DNA from 3 places in the Devosia sp. LjRoot16 genome. Region 2 is predicted to be linked to each of the others. Evidence: predicted binding sites of a transcription regulator. Region 2 holds the regulator's gene; each other region holds the start of a gene.

Evidence for each region. Region 2 encodes LexA, which represses DNA repair genes until DNA is damaged. Its sites were predicted from a motif close to TGTTCNNNNTGTGTTCNG; they were not measured.
Region 1: ACSQ23_RS21860 (helicase-related protein) is a predicted target of LexA. The motif match lies at 2,511-2,528, and genes of this name have one in related genera.
Region 3: ACSQ23_RS05140 (DUF763 domain-containing protein) is a predicted target of LexA. The motif match lies at 2,571-2,588, and genes of this name have one in related genera.

The regions. Positions count from the first base shown of each region.
Region 1 covers NZ_CAXUPH020000005.1:100,748-108,731, forward strand. The annotation lists gene ACSQ23_RS21860 (helicase-related protein) at 1-2,422, opposite strand, end outside; gene ACSQ23_RS21865 (hypothetical protein) at 2,983-3,393, opposite strand; gene ACSQ23_RS21870 (DUF3108 domain-containing protein) at 3,598-4,371, opposite strand; gene rpmB (50S ribosomal protein L28) at 4,634-4,921, shown strand; gene ACSQ23_RS21880 (queuosine precursor transporter) at 5,175-5,861, shown strand; gene ACSQ23_RS21885 (YybH family protein) at 5,875-6,246, opposite strand; gene ACSQ23_RS21890 (esterase-like activity of phytase family protein) at 6,257-7,288, opposite strand; gene cobT (cobaltochelatase subunit CobT) at 7,285-7,984, opposite strand, start outside.
Region 2 covers NZ_CAXUPH020000003.1:49,552-57,535, reverse strand. The annotation lists gene ACSQ23_RS14665 (beta-galactosidase) at 1-1,020, opposite strand, end outside; gene ACSQ23_RS14660 (SMP-30/gluconolactonase/LRE family protein) at 1,028-1,900, opposite strand; gene ACSQ23_RS14655 (2-dehydro-3-deoxy-6-phosphogalactonate aldolase) at 1,897-2,508, opposite strand; gene ACSQ23_RS14650 (2-dehydro-3-deoxygalactonokinase) at 2,512-3,417, opposite strand; gene lexA (transcriptional repressor LexA) at 3,689-4,411, opposite strand; gene ACSQ23_RS14640 (ATP-binding protein) at 4,561-7,341, opposite strand; gene ACSQ23_RS14635 (hypothetical protein) at 7,346-7,984, opposite strand, start outside.
Region 3 covers NZ_CAXUPH020000001.1:1,093,697-1,101,680, forward strand. The annotation lists gene ACSQ23_RS05130 (mandelate racemase/muconate lactonizing enzyme family protein) at 1-324, shown strand, start outside; gene ACSQ23_RS05135 (hypothetical protein) at 453-1,235, opposite strand; gene ACSQ23_RS05140 (DUF763 domain-containing protein) at 1,273-2,535, opposite strand; gene ACSQ23_RS05145 (autotransporter outer membrane beta-barrel domain-containing protein) at 2,768-5,431, opposite strand; gene arfA (arabinosylfuranosidase ArfA) at 5,935-7,491, opposite strand; gene ACSQ23_RS05155 (ArsR/SmtB family transcription factor) at 7,657-7,984, opposite strand, start outside.

The sequences.
Region 1 (7,984 bases), on a different contig from region 2:
GGCGGACGCGATAGCCGAGCGAGTTGAGGATCGAGGCAAAGTCCTCGCCGGCAGTGCCGAGCAGCGAGGTCATCTCGACGGTGACGCGGAAACCATTGCCCTCGGCGGCGCCCGGCGGCAATTCGCCTTGGTGGGTCACCGGGTTCAGCGCGATCAGCGGGCGGATGATATCGGCGAGGCGCTCGAGGATATCGACGCGCACGGCGCGGCGGCCGGCGACCTTGAAGCCCGCCAGCTCATAGAGCTTCACGTTCACTTCGGGATCGATGAGGAACGAGGTGCGGCCCGACAGCACGATCTGCGGCAGCTCGGCGACGCCCGGCTGGCGCACGCCGCCATGCTTCAGTGCATAGAGGATCAGCGCCAGCTCGCGCGGCGCCGGCTTCAGGCTCTGCGGCACGTAGATGTGGAAGGCGCCGAATTTCACGCCGAGCTTGCGGAGCTTGCCGCGCACGTCCTGGTCGAGGCCCTTGACCTCTTCGGCCACGGCGCTGCGCGGCAGGATGCCGAGATTCTCGTAGAGCCGATAGGCGACGCCACGGGCCGCGCCTTCGAGATCGGCCGGCGCTTCGAGCGACAGCACGCTTTCGAGCTGGGTGTTGACCAGGTGGCGGAGCCACAGGTTCAACCGATCCTGCACGCGCTCGAGATCGGGGCCGGTGAGGCTTTCGTCGGCGAGGATGATGAGGCGCGGGGTGAACAGCTGCTCGCCCTCGACCAGGTTGGCGATCACCTGGCCGCGCCAGCGCACGTAGCCGTCGGTGGCGAGCACCAGCTCTTCGTTGGGCGCACCGGCGACGCGCTCGGCGCGTTTGGCGATTTCAGGCGCCACGACCTGAGCTGCGGCTGCCGCCACGCCTTTGGCATCGCCACCTTCCGACCGAGCCAAGGTGAAGCGGAAGCCCTCGATGGAGCCAATCAGGTGGCCTTCGAGGCTCACCTCGCCGCGGTCGTTAATTTCAGGCGATACCATATGCTTGTCTCTCAGGTGGCGCATAAGCACCGAAGTGCGACGATCGACGAAACGTTGAGTGAGACGCTCGTGCAGGGCGTCGCTCAGTCGATCTTCAATGTCCCGGGTCTTTTCGCGCCAATATGCGGGGTCTTCAAGCCAGTTCTTGCGGTTGGCGACAAAGGTCCATGTCCGGATCTGCTTGATCCGATTGGAAAGCGTATCAATGTCGCCTGTGATATTGTCGCAGAACCGCACCTGCTCGGCAATCCAGTCGGCGTCGACATGGCGGTGGCGGGTGAGGTCGAGATAGATGCGGGTAATGATCTCGCCGTGCTGCGCCGGCGAGATATCGCGGTAGTCCGGGATGCCGCAGCACTCCCATAAGAGCCGCACCGCCGCCTCGCTTTTTGCCGCAGCGCCGGCCTCGTTGCGGGCGACGAACTCCAGCGCATGCTGGTCGGTGGCGATGGGAACGCGGGTCAGGCCCCTGAGCGTGGGCGTCTGGTCGAGGCTATGGCGCAGGTCTTCGATCGAGGCGAAATCCAGCTCGGCGTTGCGCCATTGTATCACCCGGATCGGCTCGAAATCGTGGGTCTCGAGGCGCTTGACCAGTTCCTCGTCGAAATCGGGGGCGTGGCCGGTGACGCCGAAGCTGCCGTTGTGCATGTGGCGGCCGGCGCGGCCGGCGATCTGGCCGAACTCGGCCGGGGTCAGCTGCCGGGTCTGGTGGCCGTCGAACTTGTGGTCGTCGGCAAAGGCGACGTGATGCACGTCGAGGTTGAGGCCCATGCCAATGGCATCGGTGGCGACGAGAAAATCGACGTCGCCGTTCTGGTACAGGTCGACCTGGGCGTTGCGGGTGCGGGGGCTGAGCGCCCCCATCACCACGGCGGCGCCGCCGCGTTCGCGCCGGATCAGCTCGGCGATGGCGTAGACCTGGGTGGCCGAGAAGGCGACGATGGCGGAGCGCTTGGGCTGGCGGGAGATCTTTTTCGAACCGGCGTAGAGCAGCTCGGAAAAGCGCGGGCGCTGGATGATCTCGGCATCGGGCAGCAGCGCGCGGATCAGCGGCGTCATGGTGGCGGCGCCGAGCAGCAGGGTTTCACTGATGCCGCGGGCATGCAGCAGCCGGTTGGTGAAGACGTGGCCGCGGTCGAAATCGGTCGCCACCTGGATTTCGTCGATGGCGACGCATTCGACCGGCACGTCGAGCGGCATGGCCTCGACGGTGCAGACCCAGTAGCGCGGTTTGGCCGGAACGATCCGCTCCTCGCCGGTGACCAGCGCCACGTGCTGGGCACCGATCCGGTCGACCACCTTGTGGTAGACCTCGCGGGCGAGGAGCCGCAGCGGCAGGCCGATCATCCCCGAGCGGTGCGCGAGCATCCGTTCGATGGCGAAGAAGGTCTTGCCGGTATTGGTGGGCCCAAGGATCGCCTTGAGCGAGGAGGCGGAAGCGGGAGTCATCGCGCCCTATTTAGGTGATCGAAAGCCAACAAACGAGTGTCTCGTCGCGGAACAAATAAGCGAGGTCGCTGGCGCCGGCATTAACCATTGGTACGAACGAAGAACAAACCGGAAAGGAATCGGTTGCGACTCGGAAATCCGTGTTTGTTCACTACAGCATATGGTGGGTGGCTTGGTCCGCGACCCGCTAGCGCCACGGCTTTCCTGTGGCATCCGGCGCAATCCCCGGAAATCGCGTTCAGGAAGGTTTCGAAGCGGTTAATTGCGGGCGGTTTGGGGCTCGAATCGGCCAAGTGTGAACGAGGCGTAAAGCCTTCACCCGCAAAGATTTTTGTGGTCTTCATGCCTTGGGTGCCTGAACAATGGCTGCTCACGCTGCGACGTTGGCAAAATAGCCGTTGACCGTCCCGGAATGACACGCGGATTTTGGTAACACCTGGTTAACCATGATTTCCGCCGCCCGGCCGGCAGCCCCGCTTGGAGGCATGCCGGCACGAGGGACCACGGGTCTGTTGCCGGTGGTCCGGGGCGCGGAAGTCGGGGGCAGCGGCCCCGGGGTTTTAGCACTCGGCGACGAGTGGAACCCAGTTGGACTGGATGGGCGTGCCGGCGACGACGACACGGTATTCGGCGTCGACTGGATTGTTGATCACGAGGTTCTGCGTGTAGCTGCCCATGACGATGCCGTTGGCACCCTTCACGGTGGTGACAGCGTAAGGACCGCCGACGGCGCCGCCCTTCTTCACCAGCAGAATGTTGATCGTGCCGGGCTTGTTGGTTTCGACCCAGGCGGTGAGCTTGCCATTGCCCGGGCAGATATTGTTGGGCGGCGGGATGATGCCGAGCTGGATGCTGGTCGGCACGAGCTTGCCTGGGCCGGGGGTGGCGATCTTCAGGTCGAGGGCACTGGCGGCGCCAGCGAGCGCGACCGTAGTGGCGAGAGCGGCGATGCCGAGTTTCACGATGGTCATCAATTCCTCCTTGGCGCGAGCCTTGGAGGAGAAAATGCCGTCGCGCGCTTGAACGCGTGCTGAGGCAAGGGTTTAGCTGACGTTCATCGCCAGAGCATTTCACCGTTCGTTGAATCGGTGAATGCTCTGCGTCTTTGATGTGGTCGCGCTTTGGAGGTGGAAAAGTCTGCAACTTTACCTGAAAGCGCTCCGCGGGCGGTACGGCTACTCGGCGAGCTCGGTCAGCACCACCGAGAGGTCACCGGCTTCGGTGGTCACCAGCGCCCGGTAGGGGATGTAGTAGCCGGCTGCCTGGAGCGGGGCGTACCAGACGAGGATACGCTCGTTCCTGGCGAGATAGGTGGTGATCTCGTTGTTGGTATAGTGCCCGGAAATCGGGGTGTAATGCATCGAGCACAGCACCAGTGGCCCCTGGTAGCCGGTGCGCTTGCTCGTCGCGGTATCGTCCTTGACGTATTTGAGGCTCAGATTGAAGCGCTCGACGCCGGTGAAGATCGGCATCTGCCGGTTGCACAGCTGCTGGTCGAGCGCGGCGCCCTTGAGGACGAACGGCGCCAGCATGTCGTTGGCGGTGGTGAGGTGCTTCCGCTCGATTGCCACGCGATCGATATTGTTGACGATCGGTGGAGCCACCTTGAACGTGTCCACGGTGCCGCCGGCATAGGTGACGGCCGCGGTAAAATCCTCGCCGCCGGCGCGGGTCAGGATGTCGAACTTCTGGGCCCTCAGGCCCTTGTCCGTGGAGGTCCCGGTCGAAGTGGCCTTGGCGGTGCCGCTTGCCACCAGCTGCGCCAGCCCGGTGATCTTAGCGTCGAGCACCAGCGAATAGGCCGAGCCGTTATCGGTCAGATTGATGCGGACATTGGCGATGTGGGTACCGCCCATGGTCACCATGTACTCGGCGCGCGCCTTGACCTCGGCCGCGGCGGCGGGCAGGGCCAGCAGCGCCAATCCCAAACTGGCAAGTCGTGCGGCCAATCGCATCGTCTGGCGGAAACCGGCGTTCAACACGGGAACGGACCTCTGGCGGCGTCGCCAAGCGGCGACGCGACGTCACCAGGCAGCGAATCAATATTGCTGCCAAAATGCCGAGCGAGGCTCGGGCTGGCAAGGCATTCGGCGTTCACAAGCTTGACGGGAGGGGCTCAGTTCTCTATGGGAGCGTCCGCAATCAAGAACAGACTCCAGCCCGTTGCGAGGGGATAGTCCCCCGCCGAGGGCCTTTTGACAGGATACTCCAATGGCTCGCCGCTGCGAACTCACCGGTAAGGGCGTGATGACCGGGAACAAGGTGAGCCATGCGCTCAACCGTACCCGTCGCCGCTTCCTCCCCAATCTCCTCAACGTCTCGCTGCTGTCGGACACGCTCGGCCGCACGGTCAAGCTGCGTATCTCGGCGAACGCGCTGCGTACCGTCGAGCACCGCGGTGGCCTCGATGCGTTCCTGCTCAAGGCAGACGACGCCGAGCTGTCGCCCGTCGCGCTGTCGGTGAAGAAGGAAGTCCGCGCCGCTCTCGCGACCGCGTAAGCTTCGCCCTTTCAGTTTTCGCCGCGCGTCCCGAAAGGGACGCGCGGTTTGTTTTGAGGCCGGCTTGCTGTCCGCCACCGGTGTCATCCCCGCGCAGCGGGGATCTCCGTTTTGCGATGGTGCGTGAGGCACCAAGACAGAGGTTCCCGCTTTCGCGGGAATGACATCGAGACTAGAAGACCCATCGGAGCGCAAGCTCCAACCCACCGCCCCGGTCTGATGCCGGTCAGCGGGTTCCATAGAGGTGCAGGATATGCTCGCTCGCTTTGTCGCGGCCATCGCGGCCATGGTCGTGGTCGTCACCGCGTCCAACATTCTCGTGCTCTACCCGGTTGACGCCGCGCTCGGCCCGATCAACCTCAAGGATCTCCTCACCTGGGGCGCCTTCACCTACCCCTTTGCCTTCCTCGTCACCGACCTCGTCAACCGCTATGACGGCGCGGCGCGGGCCCGCCTCGTGGTGGTGTGCGGTTTCGTCGTGGCGGTGGCGCTGTCGTTCTACCTGAGCTTCAACCCGCTGCCGTGGAATGCCGGGGGAACTCCGGCTACCACGGCGCGTATCGCTACCGCCTCGGTGACGGCGTTCCTCATCGGGCAGTTGCTCGATATCTCGGTGTTCTCGCGGCTGAGGGCCAGCAGGAACTGGTTCCTGCCGCCGCTCGCCGGTTCGCTGTTCGGCTCGCTGCTCGATACGGCGATCTTCTTTTCCATCGCCTTCGCGCCGTCATTCGGCTTTGTCGACGGTATCTATGGGGCACAGGATGGCTCGCTGGGCTTTCCGGCGCCGTTCCTCAGCCTCGGGCCCGAGGTGCCGCTGTGGTTCTCGCTAGCGGCTGGTGACTTCCTGGTGAAGTTCCTCGCGGCATTGCTGCTGCTGGCGCCTTACCGGATGCTGATGGGCAAGCTGATGCCGCTGCCGCCGCTCAAGGTCGCGGCTTAGAGCCGGCTCTGACCTAGTCCGGCCAGCGGCTCAGGTGTTCGTGGGCGATCCACCAGCGGTCGCCCAGCCGCTTCAGCACCGTGGTGCCACGGCCCGAGCCCGACTGGCGTTTGCCGTCGACGGTGGTTTCCCAGTTGAAGCGGTAGGTGCAGGCCGCAGCACTGTCGCCTTCGGCAATCCACTCCAGCTCATCGAGCCAGTAGCGCTCGCTCGGCCCCATCGCTCGCCAGGTCGCTTCGAACGCCGCGCGGATCGCGGCGATGCCGCTATAGGTGCCGTTCGAGAACCAGAACGTCGCATCGGGCGCGATGAGGTCGATCAGGAGGTCGAAGTCCTGGCGGTTGATGCGGTCGGTGTAGGCCTCAAGCACGTCCCTTGCCGACATCCCGACCTCCTCAGTCCGGCAGGCTGAACTCCAGCAGCAGGTTGCGTTCCCAGTCGTTGAAGTTGTTGTCCGACACCAGGGTGATGCGGGTGGTGCCATCCGGGGCGCTGTGGACGGCGAGGGCTTCCATGTTGTCGATGTCGCCGCCGGCGGCGTGCAGCAGCTGCTCGCCCTTCATATGGGCGCCGGCCTTCACCTCGGCGGCGGGGATGCGGACCAGCCGCATCTGGAAGGCGAGGAGCGCAATGCCGCGCTCCAGCACCAGGAGGTCGCCATTGGGCATGAAGGCGCAGTCGGTGGGGTTGGTGCCATCGCCCGAGATGTAGCTCAGCGGGCCCTTGTCGTTCTGGCCGAGCAGGTATGCCGAGTGCTGGCCGTCATCGTCGATGATGCCTTCAGTAAGGAGCAGGGTGGAGCCTGATATCGGCGAGTCGGCGGGGGCGATGCAGACCGCTTCCAGCGTCTCGTTGGTGCGGGTGTCGCTCAGCCATTTGGGGATGTTGACCTCGCGGGCGGCGCCTTGCGGCACGCCGTCGACCAGGGTGAAGTCGGCGACACGGGTGAGGTTTTCAAAGCCGACGCGCACGGCGCTCGGCTGGCCGTCGCGGACGATCACCGCCAGCGCCTCGGCATCGCGCGAATAGGCGCGGGGCAGTTCCTTGCCCTTGGAATTCTGGATCGGCTCGACCTTGACGCCGATCAGCCCCATCGGCCGCGCCGCTTCGTCGTAGAGCAGTTGGCCGGAAACGAAATTGCCGCGATCCGAGACCATGACCAGCCGTCCGTCGGGGCCGGTGAAGCCGAGGCCGGAAAGACCGCCGAAGGTGTCGGTCTGGCTTTGCATCTCGATGCCGCCGCGCCAGACAAGGCTCTGCACGCGCTGGCCGATGCCCGCGCCCATAAAGGTCGAGAGCGGCACCGAGGTCACCGTCTCGTCATCGGCCCGGGCGCCCAGCCCAGCCGCTACCAGCAGTGCGGCGCCTGCGCTTGCGATCAGCAGTGCCGCTCCGGCGAGACGCGAGGCACGCCGTGCTGCGGTCATCCGTATCGGCTCTTGCGGAAGGCGCCGGGCGCCTCCTCATCGAACAGCGAGGCGAGCTCATCGGTCAGCGCCCCTGCCAGCTCCTCGGCGTCGAGCAGCGTTACGGCGCGCCGATAGTAGCGCGTGACGTCGTGGCCGATGCCGACCGCCACCAGCTGCACGGCGGAGCGGGTCTCGATGTCTTCGATCACCTGACGCAAGTGGGCCTCGAGATAGTTGCCGGCATTGACGCTCTGGGTCGAGTCGTCGACCGGCGCGCCATCGGAGATCACCATCAGGATGCGGCGATTTTCGGACCGGGCGAGCAGGCGCTTGTGCGCCCATTGCAGGGCTTCGCCGTCGATGTTCTCCTTGAGCAGCCCCTCGCGCATCATCAGGCCGAGGTTACGGCGGGCATGCCGCCAGGGCTCGTCGGCCGCCTTGTAGATGATATGACGGATGTCGTTGACGCGGCCCGGATTGGGCGGACGCCCCGCCTCGAGCCAGGCCTCGCGGCTCTTGCCGCCCTTCCAGGCGCGGGTGGTGAAGCCAAGAATCTCGACCTTCACGCCGCAACGCTCGAGCGTGCGGGCGAGGATGTCGCCGCAGATCGCCGCGATAGTGATCGGGCGGCCGCGCATCGAGCCGGAATTGTCGAGCAGGAGCGTCACCACGGTGTCGCGAAAATCGGTGTCGCGCTCGACCTTGAAGCTCAAC
Region 2 (7,984 bases):
GGCCCACAGGCGAGCCATGCCGGGCAGGGGATCGGGGTTGTACTCGGCCCAGTTCACCGGACCGGGTTGCTGCTCCATGATCCACCAGCGGCCATGGCCGACGGCACGGTAGATGTCGTGCTGCAGGCCCTGCGCGTCCGGCTCGCCCTGGCGGAAATACGCGGCTTTCACCTCGTCGGATTCATTGGAAACCGCGAGATGGCCGATCGGGTAGGAGTCCCAGCTCGCCACATCGAGCGTCTCGGCCACTTCGTAGTGATCGAACTCGGTGAAGCGGCCCATGAAGTTGTGGATCACCGGCAGATCGGGACGTGCGGCTTTCATCAGGTCGTACTGCGTCTTGTTGAACGCAGCGACCTGCGCGGAGGAGTAGCGGCGGAAATCGAGACAGGCTGCCGGCGCGGCCTCGGTCACCGTCAGGTTCGGCGGGTCGATTTGCTCGAAGTTGTTGTACTCCATCGACCAGAACACGTTGCCCCAGGCGGCGTTCAGCGCATCGATGGACTTGTACTTGTCTTTCAGCCAGAGCCGGAAACCAAGCGCGGCGGCTTTGGAGTAGGAGTGCACGGTGTCGTGGCAGCCATACTCGTTGTCGGTCTGCCAGCCGGCGAGCGCCTGGTGCTGGCCGACCTGGTCGATCAGCAGCCGGGTAATGCGGGCGCACTCACGCCGATAGCCCAGATGCGAGAAGTCGTAGTGTCGCCGCGAACCAAAGCCGCGCGGCCGGCCATCACGGTCGACCGCCAGCATGTCGGGCATCTTGTCGAGCAGCCAGCGCGGCGGCGTGGCCGTGGGCGTGCCGACGATGACCTTCAGGCCATGCTTGCCGAGCACATCCATGGCAGCCACCAGCCAGCCGAAGTCCATCTCGTTCGGCCTGGGCTCGAGCCGCGACCAGGCGAACTCGCCGATGCGGACATACTGGATGCCGATTTCCGCCATGCGGCGCGCGTCATCCTCCCACCATTCGACGGGCCAGTGTTCGGGGTAGTAGCAGACGCCGACAGCGGGAAAAGACACGTGAAACTCAGAGCTTGAGGAAGGGTTCGGCGATACCGGGCACGTCGAGCGCCACGGCGAAGACGCTGCCCGCATGCGGCTCGCGTTCGATCTCTGCGGGCGTCATGTGTTCGCGCGCCGTGGTGATGTAGAGGGTCTTGAGGTCGTTGCCGCCAAAGGCCGGGCAGCTCACCTGGCTGACGCCGGGCACCTCGACCACCTTGTCGAGCTTGCCGTCGGGCGAGATGCGGATGACCTTGCCGCCGCCCCAGCGGGCATTCCACAGACAGCCCTCGGAGTCGACCACCGAGCCATCGGCGCCGCCAGGGCCGTCCATGGTGAAGAAGTCTTCCCACGGCCCGACCGGCAGGCCGGTCTCCGGGTCGGTGGCGCATTTGACGATCATCTTGCCGGCGTCCGTGAAGTAGGCGGTGCGGCCGTCGGGCGAAAAGCAGATCGAGTTGGGGATGCGGATGTTCTCGATCACCTTGGTGGTCTGCCCGGCCCGGTACTGGTAGACGCCGCCGACTCCCGCTTCGGCTTTGCGGCCCATGGTGCCGATCCAGAAACCACCGGTGCGGTCGACGCGGCTGTCATTGGTGCGGTTGGTCGGAACATCGCCGTCGATCTCGGCGATCACCGAGGTCGTGTCGGTCAAGAAGTCGTAGCGGAGCAGGGCGCCCGACTGGGCGATTGCAAGGCTCTGCTTGTCGATCACCGCGCCGGCGCTGACGGTGTCCTTGAAGGTGATGCGGTCGACGATGTGGCCATCGGTTCCGGCGCTCAGCATGGTCTGGTTGAGGATATCGAACCAGAACAGGCGCTCGAGCAGCGGGTGCCAGAACGGGCCTTCGCCCAGCTCGCAGCGGCTATCGACAAAGAGCTCGGCCTTGGTGTTCATCGCGGTTTTCCCTGGTCATAGGCAGCGACGGCCGCGGTGGCGCGCAATGCCACATCCGCGGCGGACATGCCGGGCTTGAAAATGTAGGTGCCGAGACCGAAGCCGGCGCAGCCGGCGGCGAAGTACTCGGTGAAATTATCGGGATTGGCGCCCCCGACGGCGTAAAGCGGAATGTCGGGTGGCAGTACGGCCTTCATCGCCTTGATGCCCTTGGGGCCCAGCACTTCGGCCGGAAAGAACTTGAGGCCCGTGGCGCCCGAGCGGATGGCGTTGAAGGCGTCGGTGGGCGAGAAGACGCCCGGATACGAGGTCATGCCACGCTCGATGGTGGCGCCGATCACCGCCGGGTTGGTATCTGGCGAGACGACGAACTGCCCCCCGGCATCAGCAACGGCATCGACGTCGGCGCGGCTCAGCACGGTGCCGGCGCCGATCAGCGCCCGGCCCTCGAACACCTTGGCGGCATCCTCGATGGAGCGCAGCGCCTCCGGCGAGTTCAGCGGCACCTCGATCATGGTGATGCCGGCGAGCACCAGGGCGTCGCAGACTTCGAGGGTTTCATGAGGGGTGATGCCGCGAAGGATCGCGATGATGTGTCGGTGGGTCATGGTCTATGCCTGTCTTGCAGCCTTGAGGCCGGCGAGGGTGGCGTCGGTTGCATCGATAATGCGGGTGCTGGCGCCCAGCCGGGCGAAGGCCATCTGGTAGAGCCCGCAAAGGCCGACGCTGCCGACCAAGGGGATCTCGGCTTCGCCGATCCAATCGCGCTGGCCGCCGATTTCAGCGCCGATGAGCAGACCCGAGAGGAACCCGGCGCACCATGGTGCGCTGCGTCCTGAGAGGAGCGAGCCGGCGCGAACCTTGAACAGCGTCGCAGTCAGCCGTTCGGGACGTTCCAGCCCCTGATCGAGGCCGGCTTCGAAGCCGCGCTCCCGATCTTCGCCTTCGAGTTCGCCACCCAGCGAGTGACGCAGTACCGAGTGGGTGCGCAGCAGTTCGAAAATCTCGCCGGTCATGGCGCTCGAGAAGCGCTCGAGCCTGGTGCCAGAAAGCAGCGCCCATTTGCTGTGGGTGCCGGGCATCACCGCCAGACCGGAGAAGCCCGGGAGCAACGATGACAGGCCCAGCAACTGGGTTTCCTCGCCGCGCATCACGTCCTCGGCGCCGACATCACGCAGGCAGACGCCGGGAAGAATGCGGGGGTTGAGCGGACCGGGCATGTCGGGCGCCACCGCGCCTTGAACGAGGCGACCAAGCTCGGCCGGCGCGTCGAGATAGGGGGCCTCGATCCAGCCCTGGCGGGCACCGGCCATGCCGCAGATCAGCACGTCTTCGACATCCTCGGCGACACCGCTGAGCAGCGAGGTCAGCACATCGGGGTATTGTTCGCGGCTGAGGCGACCCATGCCATCCGGCGACGAGCGCGCGAAGGCGATCTCGCCGGCGGCGTCGATGCCCCATGCGCGCAGATTGGAAGTGCCCCAATCAACGGCGACCCATTCGACCTCTGCTGCCAAAACCTTCTCCCTGGCGCTGCACGTTTGCTGCGCACCGCCATGCCGCTAAAGCGCGATCGGGAAGGTTGTCCACTCTCCTGGTACGATCGCGACGGCCATTTGCATGGCGGCGCTGCCCGAGGATGCCCGAAGCCTCCCTTGGCGGCGCGGACCGTAACGTCTTTGCCGGCCCGGCCCTAGTGCAAATATCGGCGGGGAGGTTCGGTTTCATAAGAAAAAGGGCCGGCAAGGCTGCCGGCCCAGGGACCCGATTGGCGGTGGGGTCAATACGTCAGTATTTGCGCAGCAGGCCCACCAGCCGGCCCTGCACCTTCACCCGGTCAGGCGGGAAGATGCGGGTCTCGTAGGCCGGGTTGGCCGCTTCGAGCGCAACGGAGTTGCCGCGGCGGCGAAGCCGCTTCAGCGTCGCTTCCTCGTCATCGACTAGGGCGACCACGATCTCGCCAGTCGAAGCGGCGTCCTGCTTCTTGATCAGCACGGTGTCGCCATCGAAGATGCCGGCGTCGATCATCGAGTCGCCGCGGACTTCCAGTGCATAGTGCTCACCAGGCCCCAGCATTTCAGGCGGCACCATGATGGAGTGGCTGTGGGTCTGGATCGCTTCGATCGGCGTGCCTGCCGCGATGCGGCCCATTACCGGGATCGTCACCGCCCGATAGGAGTCGGCATTGACCACCGGTGCCGAGGGGCGGGCCGGAGGCGCCGACACCTTGCCGAGGTTACCCTCGATGACCGAGGGCTCGAAGCGGGCCTTGCGACCACCGAGCGAGGGGTTCATCGAATCCGGCAGCTTGATCACCTCGAGCGCGCGGGCCCGATTGGGCAAACGCCGGATGAAGCCACGCTCTTCCAGCGCGGTGATCAATCGATGGATGCCGGACTTGCTTCTCAGGTCGAGCGCGTCCTTCATCTCGTCGAACGAGGGTGGGATGCCGGACTCTTTCATCCGCTCGTGGATGAACATCAGCAGTTCGTGTTGCTTGCGCGTAAGCATGGGCGGCTCCGTGAGCAGAATCGGAACAAAGACTGAACGTGTTATACGTGTTCCAGTTATGTTCTGCAATCGAGCGGTGAATATTGCGTTACGATTGGGGGCGCAGCGAGCGGAATGAGCAGGTGTCGGGCCTAGGAACGCCGCTGCTCTCACCCATTGGCGAGGCGGCGGAGGAGGGCCGTGGCGGCGAGGAGATCCGAGGTAGCCTTGCCTTCGGTGAAGGCGTGGAGAGTGCCCGCAAGGAGCTCGTAGGCGGCAGTCCGCCGGTCCCTCGACCACAGGCGTGCGAGGCTCATGGCGGCCCTCAGTTCCCAGGCGAGCGCTCCCTGGGTTCGAGCGAGATCGATGGCCTCCTGCAGCAGCCGCGTGCCGGCCTCGATATCGCCGTCAGCGACCCTCGCGAGGGCGAAGGCCCGCAGGATCTCGGGTCGGCACCAGCCGCTGCTGCGTTCGGGGGAGAGCTTCAGCCCGCGCAGCGAGCCGGTGAGCGTCACCCAGGTCTCGGCCTGCAGGAAGCTCGCCGGCTGCAACAGGATGGCGCTTTCGCTGCGACGGCCTTCGCGGACGGCGATGTGGATCATCACCTTGCGGTAGAGATCGGCCCATGAGGTCCAGAGCGGCAGCCCGGCATGCTCGGCCGCGCGCCCCAGTTGCGTGATGCAGCCAACGGCTCGGTCATCCTCGCCGTACCACAGCAGCAAAGGGCAGGCGCCGAGGCCAATCGCTTCGCAGAGGGCCCAGGGACCTTGCTCGGCGGCGAAGTTCAGCGCCTCGAACAGCAGGTGGCGGGATTGGTCGGGCTTGCCCAGCAGCCACAGCCGGCGCGCCTCCACGACGCGCAGGGCCCCCCTCGGCGGGGAGGTCAGAATGGCGAGCGGCGCCGGCAATTGCCAGTCGGGTCCACCGATCATGGCGTTGGCGAGGCGGGCCGAGGCGGCATGGTCGCCGGCATAGTGGAGCGCCTCCGCCTGCAACCGGTCCGCGGTTTGCGCCAGATCGCGACGTCCGGCAGCGCGGGCATAGGCAAGAGCCGCCTGCGACAGCCCGGCGGCGTGCCGGAGGTGACCGGTGCGCAGCGCCAGGGCCGAGCGGACCAGCAGAAGTTCTGCATCGGCCCATGCGGCGGCCATGGTGCGGCCAAGGCGGGCCGCCTCGAGCAAGTGCCGGCCTTCGATGCGCAGCGGACCGGCGCGATCTTCCGTCAGCGTCGCCAGTTGCAGATGCAGCCGGAACCGCAGGTTGGCTGGCAGAAGCGCTCCGGCCCGTAGAGCTGTCACGGCGCGGCTCCGCATCTCATCATAGTGGCCACCCCGCAGCAGCAGGGGGCTCGCATGGGCCGCGAGGAGGGCGCCAGCGTCTAGGTCGCCATGCGGCGAAAGGCACCGGTCGAGTGCCTCGCGGACCTCCTCGACCAGGTCGCCATGCCGTTCCAGCCACTCGGCCCGTGACAGCTTCTGCCAGGCCTCGAGGGCATTGATGACATGCGACAGGGCGAGGTCGGCATGACGCCGTGCCGTCCGAGGCAAATCCTCCGACGCGGCGAGCCGTTCGGCGGCGTAGGCGCGCAAGGGGCGGGAGAGACGGTATCGCACTGCATGTCCACCCCGAGCGGTGAGCACCTGCGACTTTGCCACGAGGCCTCCCAGCGCGGCGATGAGGCGGCGATCATCGAGGTCGCCGTCGGTGGTCACGGCAGAGGCATCAGCCAGGTCGAACGCGCCGGCGAAGATCGACAGCCGCCGCAACACGATGCGTTCGTCGCCGGAAAGCGTGCCATGGTTGAGCTCATAGAGCCCGCGCATCGAACGGTGGCGCGGCGCAACGGTGCGGCGGCCATCGGACAGAAACTCGATACCGCGCTCGAGTTGGGTGCGCACTTCCTGCAGCCCGAACACCTGGATACGAGCGGCGGCCATATCGATGGCGAGCGGCAAGCCGTCGAGTTTGCGGCTGATGGCCACGAGGTGCCGGACGTCGCGGTCGCTGCCGCGCAGGGTTTCGTTGCCGGCCTGGACGCGCTCGATCAGCATGCGCACCGCGGCGTGGGTCATGGCCTCGTCCAGCCCGATATCGTCGCGTTCCGGCAGGTCGAGCGGCGCCAGGCGATAGACGTGCTCTCCGGCAGCTCGCAGCGGCTCGCTGCTGGTGGCGAGGACGTGGAGGCGCGGCAGCAGGCGCAGCACGGCTTCGATCGCGACGGCGGCGTCCTCGATCAGCGCGTCACAACTGTCGATCAGCAGCAGTTTGTGAACATCCACCGGCCGGTCCCCGCTGCCCGCTGCGAGCGCCCGCAGCAACTCCGGCTCGACCCTGCGACCGCCGGTCAGCGTGGAGAGGTCGACATAGGCGCCCCCGTCGGCGAAGCGACCGGCCAGCCGCTGCGCCGCCACGGCAGCGAGCGAACTCTTGCCGATGCCGCCCGGGCCCACGACGCTCACCAGCCGGCGCGCCGTGACCATGTCGGCAACGGCGCGCAGCGCCTCGTCACGGCCGATCAACTGGACCAGGCTACCTGGCAGTGTTGCGGGTGGGCCGTCGGCAGCGCGAGCAACCGGCGTTCTGCCGCCGACCGGCGCGATAAAGCGATAGCCGCGGCCCGAAACGTTGGCGATGTAAACCGGCCTGGTGGAGGAATCGCGCAGCGCACGTCGAATGGCGGCGAGGTGCACGCGCAGGTTCACCTCCTCGACGAAGGTCTCGGGCCACGCCACCCGGACCAGCTCCTCCTTGGTTACGAGGGCGCCGGGTCGCTCCAGCAGTGCCAGAAGAATGGCCATGGCGCGGCTGCCCAGACGCACCGGCTTGTCGTCCTCGAACAGCAGGTGGCGGGAGGCGTCGACGCTGAAGCCACCAAAATGCAGTAACTGGTCTTCGGACGCCCCGGCGGCATCCGGCGAGCGCAGCTTCAGTTCATTTGGCGGGCCATTCATCGGGTCAGGGGCCGAGGGTAGGGTGGTGCGGGGGCGGGAAACGGCCGCCGTGCTGCGCCGCCGTCTCGTCGATGCGCTTCACCCAGGCGATTGCGCCTTGCTCGAGGGCGGTAGCGCGGGCCTCTGCAAGAAGGCGCCGGGCGGCCGCTGGGTCGAACCAGATGGCCGTGCTTGCCTGGGTGCGCAGCACCTCGGGTTTGGTCCAGCCGACGGTGCCTTCGGCGACACGCCGCAGCGCCAGTTCGGAAATGGCGCGGCCGTCCACCGTTGCCAGGTGGTCGGCTTCGATCGCATCGAGGCTGTCGACCTCGAGCGGCTCCTCGTTGACCTCGTGGGGATTGAAGCGGAGATCGATGGCGCGGAGCAGGCGGCGGCCCCAGTTGCGCCAGTAGTTGAGCCCGTCGCCGCCAGCTTCCTCCATCAGCTCGAACGCATAGGAGCGGGCGGCCTGTTCGTCATCGGTCCAGATGGCGATGGGGGCACAGGCCAGCGCAATGGCGTGACAGTTGGCGATGAGGTTGTCGCGGCGTGATCGCGCCAGGGTGTCGGCAGCGATCTCGACCGCCTCCTGGCCGTCGCCGGTGAGACACGCGATGCGGGCGAGGACGATGCCCATCGAAACGTAGGGGTGCACAGAGGTGCA
Region 3 (7,984 bases), on a different contig from region 2:
GGCGGCATTGCCGAGCTCAAGTGGGTGGCCGAGCACGCCTATATGCACTCGATCATGATGGCGCCGCACGGCACGGCGAATGGCCTGCTCGGTCTCGGCGCGCTGATCAATGTCTGCGCCACGCTGCCGGCCAACTATATCGCCTTCGAGTATCCGTCGGCCTCCGACGAGTTCTGGAACGAGATCGTCACGGGCCTGCCCTCCGGACCGATCGTCGTCGACAGCCATGTCGACCTCTTGCCGGGGCCCGGCCTCGGCCTCGACATCGATGCCAAGGCGGCCAAGCGCTACCTCAAGGAAGAGGACGCCGGCTTCTTCGACTGATCGTCGGCGGTATTGAGTCCGGGCCGGGCGGATGGTCTCCGCCCGGCCCGTTCATTTTCTGCTGTTTGAGTGCGGCTTTCCCCAGTGACCGGTGTCATCCGGCGCAGGCCGCGAGCAGGCACCCCAGCTCACGGCTCCAGCGGATGCCGCATCCAGACGTTGGGTTCCTCATACAGCCCGGTTCCGGCAGAGCAGTCGACGACGAGTGGCGCCAGGCCACCCGGCAGGTGGAAGCGGCCCGAGACCGGAAAGCGGAGACCGGTCCAGTCCGTCCATTGTGACAGCGGTGCCGCCACGGTCATCGAGCGGGGCGCGACCTTGACGATGCGGGCCCCCAGTTGCCAGTGCTTGCGCACCCAGGGATCGAACGGAGCGCCGCTGTCGGTCGTCCAGCCCAGATAGTCGGCGAACGAGGTCAGCGGGTAGCTCGGCTTCCGTGTCGGACGGACCGGCGCCACCAGCGCCTGCAAGCCGTCCTTTGTGGCGCGGGCCTTCATGTTGCGCAGCAGACGCTCGGCCAAGTCGGAGCCGCGAAGCTCGGGCGCCACGACGATCGACAGCGCCGAGAGCGTGTTGACGGGCCGGCCGGCGACAAAGGCCTCCACGCCGGCGCTGAGCACCGCATCCCAGCCGTCATCGGACAGGGACGCATCGTCCTCGGGCTGCGCCCAGGCGAAGGGAATGCTGTTGGAGCTGGCCACGACCTGTTCAGCTCCGCGGGGCCCGGTGCGCAACACGACGAACTGGAAGCGGGACAGGCCGGCAGCAAAGAGGTGATCCCAGTAGTCGATGATCGCCCGGTCGCCGTCGATGAAGGCCGGCCAGACCGGCGCTGCAAGCTCGGCGAATGCCGGGATCAGGTCCGGCCGCTGGTCGGCCGAAACGAGGGTGAACTGATCATCGGTAGACATGCTGATCTCTCGGGCGTCCGCTGGTCAGACCCGATCGCTATACCCGCATCTTGGCCCGGGCATAAGCGCTGGGCAGGTCATCGAACACGGTGCGCCCGCCATATTCGGGAGCCCGGCGACGCTCCTCGGCGATGAACTCGCTAAAGCTCGGGCCGGTGGCGCCGGCCTCGAGCTGGCGCGATTGCCGGTCGAGCCGCTTGATCGCGTCGAGCTCCTCGTCACGGCCGAGCCTCGCCTTGCCGACCGCCGACTTCAGCACCCGGATGGTCTCGTCATAGACTTTCAGCGGCACCGGGAACGGATGGCTGTCCTTGCCGCCATGCGCCATGGCGAAACGGGCCGGGTCGGCGAAGCGGTGTGGTGCGCCGTGCACCACCTCGGCCACCTGGGCCAGCGCCCGCACGGTGCGCGCGCCAACGCCCGGCACCAGCAGCAACTCGGTGAAATCGGTGGGCGCCCGATCGGCCGCCGCGGCGAGGCTGCCGTGCAGCCGGCGCAGCATCACGTCCTTGGGGCGGATATCGTGGTGCTCCGGCATTACCAGATGCGGCAGCAGCGGCTGGTCGTCTTCCACCGGCGCCGGTTCGGCGATCCCTTCGATCCGACCGACCTCGCGTACGATGGCGTCCGGTCCCATGCCGCCGAGGATATTGACCTGCGAGCTGCGCGACCGAGCCGCCCGAACATCGGTCAGGTTGACGATCGTCCCCTGCCCCGCGCCTTCGATCGCCGCATGCGGCTGCTCGACAAAGCTCCTGAGGCCCTCTGAGCGCCAGTGATAGCGTCGCGCCGTCTTGGCGTCGCCCTTCATGCCCTGCTGCACCACCACCCAATGGCCGTCATCGGCGACGATGAAACCGTGGAGGTAGAGTTCGAACCCGTCCTGCACCGCGGCGCTGTCGACCTTGGCGACCAGCCGGCTGGCCTTGGCCAGAGCGGCGCCATCGAAGCCGACGCGGTTGCCGATCGCCACCAGTTCGTCCGGGGTTTTGCGCGAGTGCCGGCCGCGTCCGCCGCAGACATGCAGACCCAGTTCGCGCTCCAGCGGCCGGAGGCCGCCCTTCAGCGCGCCGATGACGCTGGTGGTGATGCCGGAGGAGTGCCAATCCATCCCCATCACCGCGCCGAACGACTGGAACCAGAACGGATGGGCCAGCCGGCTCAGCAGCTCGTCGCGGCCATACTCCATGACGATGGCCTGGCAGATCACCGCGCCGAGCCGCGCCATGCGCTCGCTCAGCCATTTCGGCACTCGCCCGCCATGCAAGGGCAGATCGGCGCTCCCGCCTCGATTGGCCATGGGGTGTTTTCCTTGTTCGCCCGCGATTGTAGCATGGGAACAAAAGAGAAACAAACTGACTGCGAGCCGGAGCTATGCTCAGCCTCCCCTCCCCACCGGATGTCATCCCGGCGAAAGCTGGACCCATCCTTCCGCTGGCGCAGGCTGTGAGTTGGGTCCCAGCTTTCGCTGGGATGACATCGCGTAGGTGGAACGTACTGGGGGCAGCCCGCACCGGCCCTGGGGCCGCGTCTCAGAACCTCCCCGACAGCGTGAGCTTCACCGCCTGGGCCGATTGCGCGCTGCCGAACTGGCCCTGGTAGCCGAGATCGAGGCTCACGCCCGGCGCCAGCTCAGTGCCGAGACCGGCTTCGAGCAGCAATGCGGTGTCATCCGGCTTGACCCCGCTCACCGTGAATGGCGTGCCGCCGGCAAAACCGTGCGTGGCGGTCGGCTGGTCGCCGGTGGTTCGCTGCAGCGCGATGCTGCCGCGAGCGGCGACCACTAGGCCATCACCGAGCACGAAGCGGCGCGCCGCCTTGAGACCGGCGGTCAGCACTGCCGCCCCGATGTCTTCTGAAGCGCCGCTCAGGGCCGCGTTGCCGCCGCTCTCGCCGTAACGCCCGCCCGACTGGCCGATCAGCGCGGCGCGGACAAACGGCGTCAGCGTCACCTCACCGAGTTCGAACGCATAGCCGAGTTCGCCGAACAGTTGCGCCGTCGTCGTAGCGTAGTCCGTCGTGACCGTCTCGCTGAAGCCGGTGAAGCTCGGGGTGCGGGTCACCGACACCTGGTTCGAAGCCAAACCGGCGCCGAATGCCAGCCGTATTTCGCCCAGCGCCGCGCCGCCATAGAGGCCAAGCTGGTAGGTGGTCGCTTCGGCCCGCGAGTCCCGCTCGGGCAGGTCGACCGCGACCCCACCGATCCCCGCCAATACGCCGAGGAACACCTCACGGCTCACCAAGCCGTCAGCGCCGAGCAGCAAGCCGCCGGCACCGAAGTCGAAGCCGGCGGCGTTGCCGTCGCCATCCACCGTGCCGGCGCCGCCGTAGCCGCGGGCCCAGACGTTGCGCGCGCCGACCTGGCTTTCGGCAAGCGCGGCGAATGCGGCATCGACCCGGTCCAGGCCTACCTCACGCGGGTGTCGGCTGGCATCGGCCAGGGCCCGCAACAGTGAGGCATGCACCTCGCCCGAGAGATCGTCGAAGGCCTCGAGCGCATCGGCGGTGTTCAGCGGCACCACGACATCGAACAGCGGGCTCGATGGCAGCGCCTGTAGCGCGGTGGCGGTGGCGAGTTGGTTTGGCGTCTCGGCGATCGCAGGGAGGTTGGCGATCGCCGAAACGCGCAGCCACACCTCGCCGGGTGTGTCGTAGTCGAGCACGAACTGCAGGAACGCCGAGTCGTCGACGAGGCCGGTGAACGCGCCGTTGACGCTCGAGGCGGTGAGGATCTGATAGGCGCTGCCCAGCGCATAGGAGCCGCTCGCGGCCGTGACGCTGACCGTGCCGCCGGCCAGCATGGCGACGCCCGAGACGGCGAGATGCCCGGCGGCCGCCGCGGGCGTAACGCCGACCCTGAAGGTGCCGCCCGCCTCGTTGGCATAGCTGCCGCTGACGTTCAGCGTGCCGGCCGAGACGTCGACGGTGCCGGCATTGTTCACCGCGCCCGCCAGCGTGCCGGTGCCCCTGACCGTGCCGAGCGCCCGGATCTCGATCGTCGGACTGGTGAGCGTGCCCAGAATGCTCAGCACGCCGGCCTGCACCTCGGCACTGGTCGAAAAGCTGCCGGCGTCGTTCAGCGTCCAGGCGCTGCCCTGCATGGACAGGGTATCGAAGTTGAGGAACTTCGCGACGCTTTCGCTGCCGGTTCCGAGAAGGATCAGGTTGTCAGTGCCGGTGCCGCCCTTTGCCAGCCCGTTGAGCACCGAGCCGGTATCGAGCTTCAGGGTGCGGGTGCTGCTGCCGTTGAAGTTGATGGCATTGACGGCGCCGGTGATGGTGCCCGAGTTGGTCACCGTGCCGGCGGCGTTGAGGTAGAGCCCGTCGCCCGCTGCCGACCTGATGGTGCCGGAGTTGAGGAAAGTGCCGCCGCCGGTCGCCTCCACCGCCTTAGAACTGGCGCTGCTGCCGGTCGATTCGATGGTGCCGGCGTTGCTGAAGGTCAGCACCCCAGTGGCGCTGGCATAGACGCCATTATAGCCGCCCTTGATCACCGCGCCGGCGGTGTTGGTGATGATGCTCGGCCCACCCTGCACGAACACGCCGGTGGAGAAGCCGGTCAGCCGCGTGTTGATGATCGAGCCCGAGTTGATCACCGTGCGCTCGCTGCCCTGGCCGATCGATACGGCGTTGCCGGAACTGTTGCCGGTGATCACGCCGGTGGCGGTGTTGGTCACTGAGCCGCCGAACTGCAGCAGCACCAGGTCGCCGCCGGCGACGACCTGGGTGATGGTGCCGGAATTGACGACGACGCCCGGGCCGACGCCGGGGTTCCCGCCGCTGGGGAACTTGCCGATGCTGATACCGCTGCTGGTGGCGTTAATGGTGGCGCCCAGCTCGTTGACCACGGTGCCGCCGCCGAGCAGCGTGATGGCATTGCCGCCGGTGACGAGGCCCGTGTTGGTGACCATGGAGCCGGCACCGTCGAGCTTGATCTGCCCGCTGACGCTGCCGTGGTTGCCGAGCGCCCAGGTGCCGGTGCCGCTGACCGTCGGCCCGCCCAGGGTGTTGCTGACCGCGACGCCCGAGAGGATGTCGACCGTGGTACCGGCATAGAGGTTGAGGTTCACCCCGGTGGTGGTGCTGGTGGAAATGTCGACATCGGCCGCCCGTGCCGGCGCCAGCATCATGGCGAGCGACAGCTCGACTGCCAGCGTTGCGGCGAACAGGCGCCGCCAACCCCCCGAAGACCTCATTGCCCCACTGCCCGAACCCGACCAAGTGGATCGAGCCTAGAAGGGCTGCCGCGGCCGGCGTAGCTGGTCACTCGGGGCAGGCCGGGGCAACTCGGGGCGATGCCCTCAGATGGCCCGCGCCGACGCGCCAACGATGTGCCTCAGCGGTAACGGCAGCCGAGGCCGGCGCTGGTCCCGGCCAGCGGGCGGTATTCGCAGCCGACCCAGCCGTCACAGCCGAGCTCGCGGAGCACGAAGCTGTAGTTGATCAATTTCGCCACTGCATGGGTCTCGCTGCAGCGGCGGACCCAATCATGCTCTGCGGATGGGGGCAAAGGCTAATGCACGTTCGGCGCGGGCTGACCCCCACCATTGATCCCTCCCCCTAAACATAGGGAGGAAGACGCTCTCACGAATACCAGTGTTTTGGTCTCCCTCCCCCTGTTTGGGGGAGGGGACAGGGGTGGGGGTCAGCCCGCACCGGTGCTTGACGGACGACGGCCGGGGCCGCCGTGCGGCAGGCCTCAGACCTTCACGCGGATCATCTGGTAGGAGTGGGGCTGGAGCTTCACGCTCAGCACCTTGCCGTCGACCTTGGCGCCCGAACCCTTGGACGGGGCGACATTGGTCTGCTCGGTGGCAGTGTTGACGGCGCGCAGGTTCGCGTGGGTCATCACCTGGTGGTCGATCACCGTTGCGGCACCAAAGCCTTCGAGGCTCAGGTCGACATCGATCGCTTCGGTGGCGTGACGGTTCACTGCGAAGAAGCTGATGGTGCCATCTTCCTGGTTGTGGACACCCGAGACGTCGACATAGCCGATATTGTCGCCGTGCTCGGCGTCATAGCCGGGGGTGTTGATCGCCAGCTGCAGCGCCGTGCCGCGGCCATAGACCGAGGCGAAATAGTACGGGTAGTAGATGGTCTGCCGCCAGGCCTGCCCCTTGGGGTCGGTCATGATCGGCGCGATGACGTTCACCAGCTGGGCGATACAGGCGAGCTTCACCACGTCGGAGCGGCGGATGAAGGTGTTGAGGATCAGGCCGACCTGCAGCACATCCTCGAAGTTGTAGATGTCTTCGAGCAGGCGCGGCGCATGCGGCCAGCCGTCATTGCCATCGAGGATCTTACGATCCTGCTTGTTGGAGTGGTACCAGACGTTCCACTCGTCGAAGCTGATATAGACGTCGTGCTTACTGCGCTTCTTCGACTTCACGAAGCTGATGGTCGAGGCCACCGTGGCGATGTAGCGGTCGAGCTTTTCGTTGAGCGCCAGGTAGTTGGCAGTGTTCTTGGCCAGCACCTCAGCGGTGCCGCCTTCGGCCAGGGCACGCTCGTTCTCGCGGTTGGCGAAGTACATGTGCAATGAGATGTGGTCGACATTGTCGTAGGTATGCTCGAGCACCTCGCGTTCCCAATCGGGATAGGTCGGCATGTTCGCATGCGACGAACCGCAGACGATCAGCTCGAGCTTCTTGTCGAAGGCACGCATGGTCTTGGCGACTTCGTTGGCGAGGCGGCCATATTCGTGGGCGGTCTTGTGACCGACCTGCCAGGGGCCGTCCATCTCGTTGCCGAGGCACCAGAGCTTGACGTTGAACGGATCGGCGCGACCGTTCTTCTTTCTGAGGTCGCCCCAGTACGAACCGGTCGGGCCGTTGACGTATTCGAGGAAGTTGCGGGCATCGTCGAGGCCGCGCGAACCGAGGTTGATGGCGAGCATCATCTCGGTGTCGACCAGCTCACACCAGTCGGCGAATTCGTGGACGCCCACGGCGTTGCTGTCGGAGGTGTGCCAGGCGAGGTCGAGCCGGGTCGGGCGCTGCTCGCGCGGCCCCACGCCATCTTCCCAGTTATAGGCCGACACGAAGTTGCCGCCGGGATAGCGGACCATCGGCACCTTGAGGTCGCGTACCAGTTGGGCGACGTCGCCGCGCATGCCGTTCTTGTCGGCGGTGGCGTGGCCGGGCTCGTAGATGCCGGTATAGATGGCGCGGCCGAGATGTTCGAGGAAAGCCCCGTACACCCGGTCGTCGATCTTCGAGATGGTATAGTCCTTGTGCGCCGTTACCGTCGCCCGCATACGCTCCTCCATGTCACCAGCTTTGGTGATCTATATCGCCTAGCTTGATATGGAACAGGTCGCGGCGCGTCAAGGGGCGGGTGGCGAGTCGTGCGCGGCGAATGGCATGTCGCGCGAAACAGGCTCCCTGCCTGCTCGCCATCGCCACCCGCTATGCGCCTCTGCTCACTCCGTCTCGATCCGGAGCACGATGTCCTGATCGTAATTGCCGAAGCCGCGCCCGAAAATGTTGATGCCGCCGGGGTGCTTGGCATCTTCCTTCACCCCGACCCGGAGCCGGATCGAGTGGTGGGTGTCGAGATCGAGGTCCTTCAGCGAGACCGGCGAGATCTTCATGCCGTCGACATAGGTCCCCGTCCCGTTGACGCGGAAACTCTTGAGCTTGCCGTACTGACTGCCCTTCAGCTTCCACCAATCCGGGGTGTAGACGCCGCGCTTGTCGCCGAAATCGCCGGGCGAGGTCCAGGTGCCGATGTCCTGGCCATTGACGCCG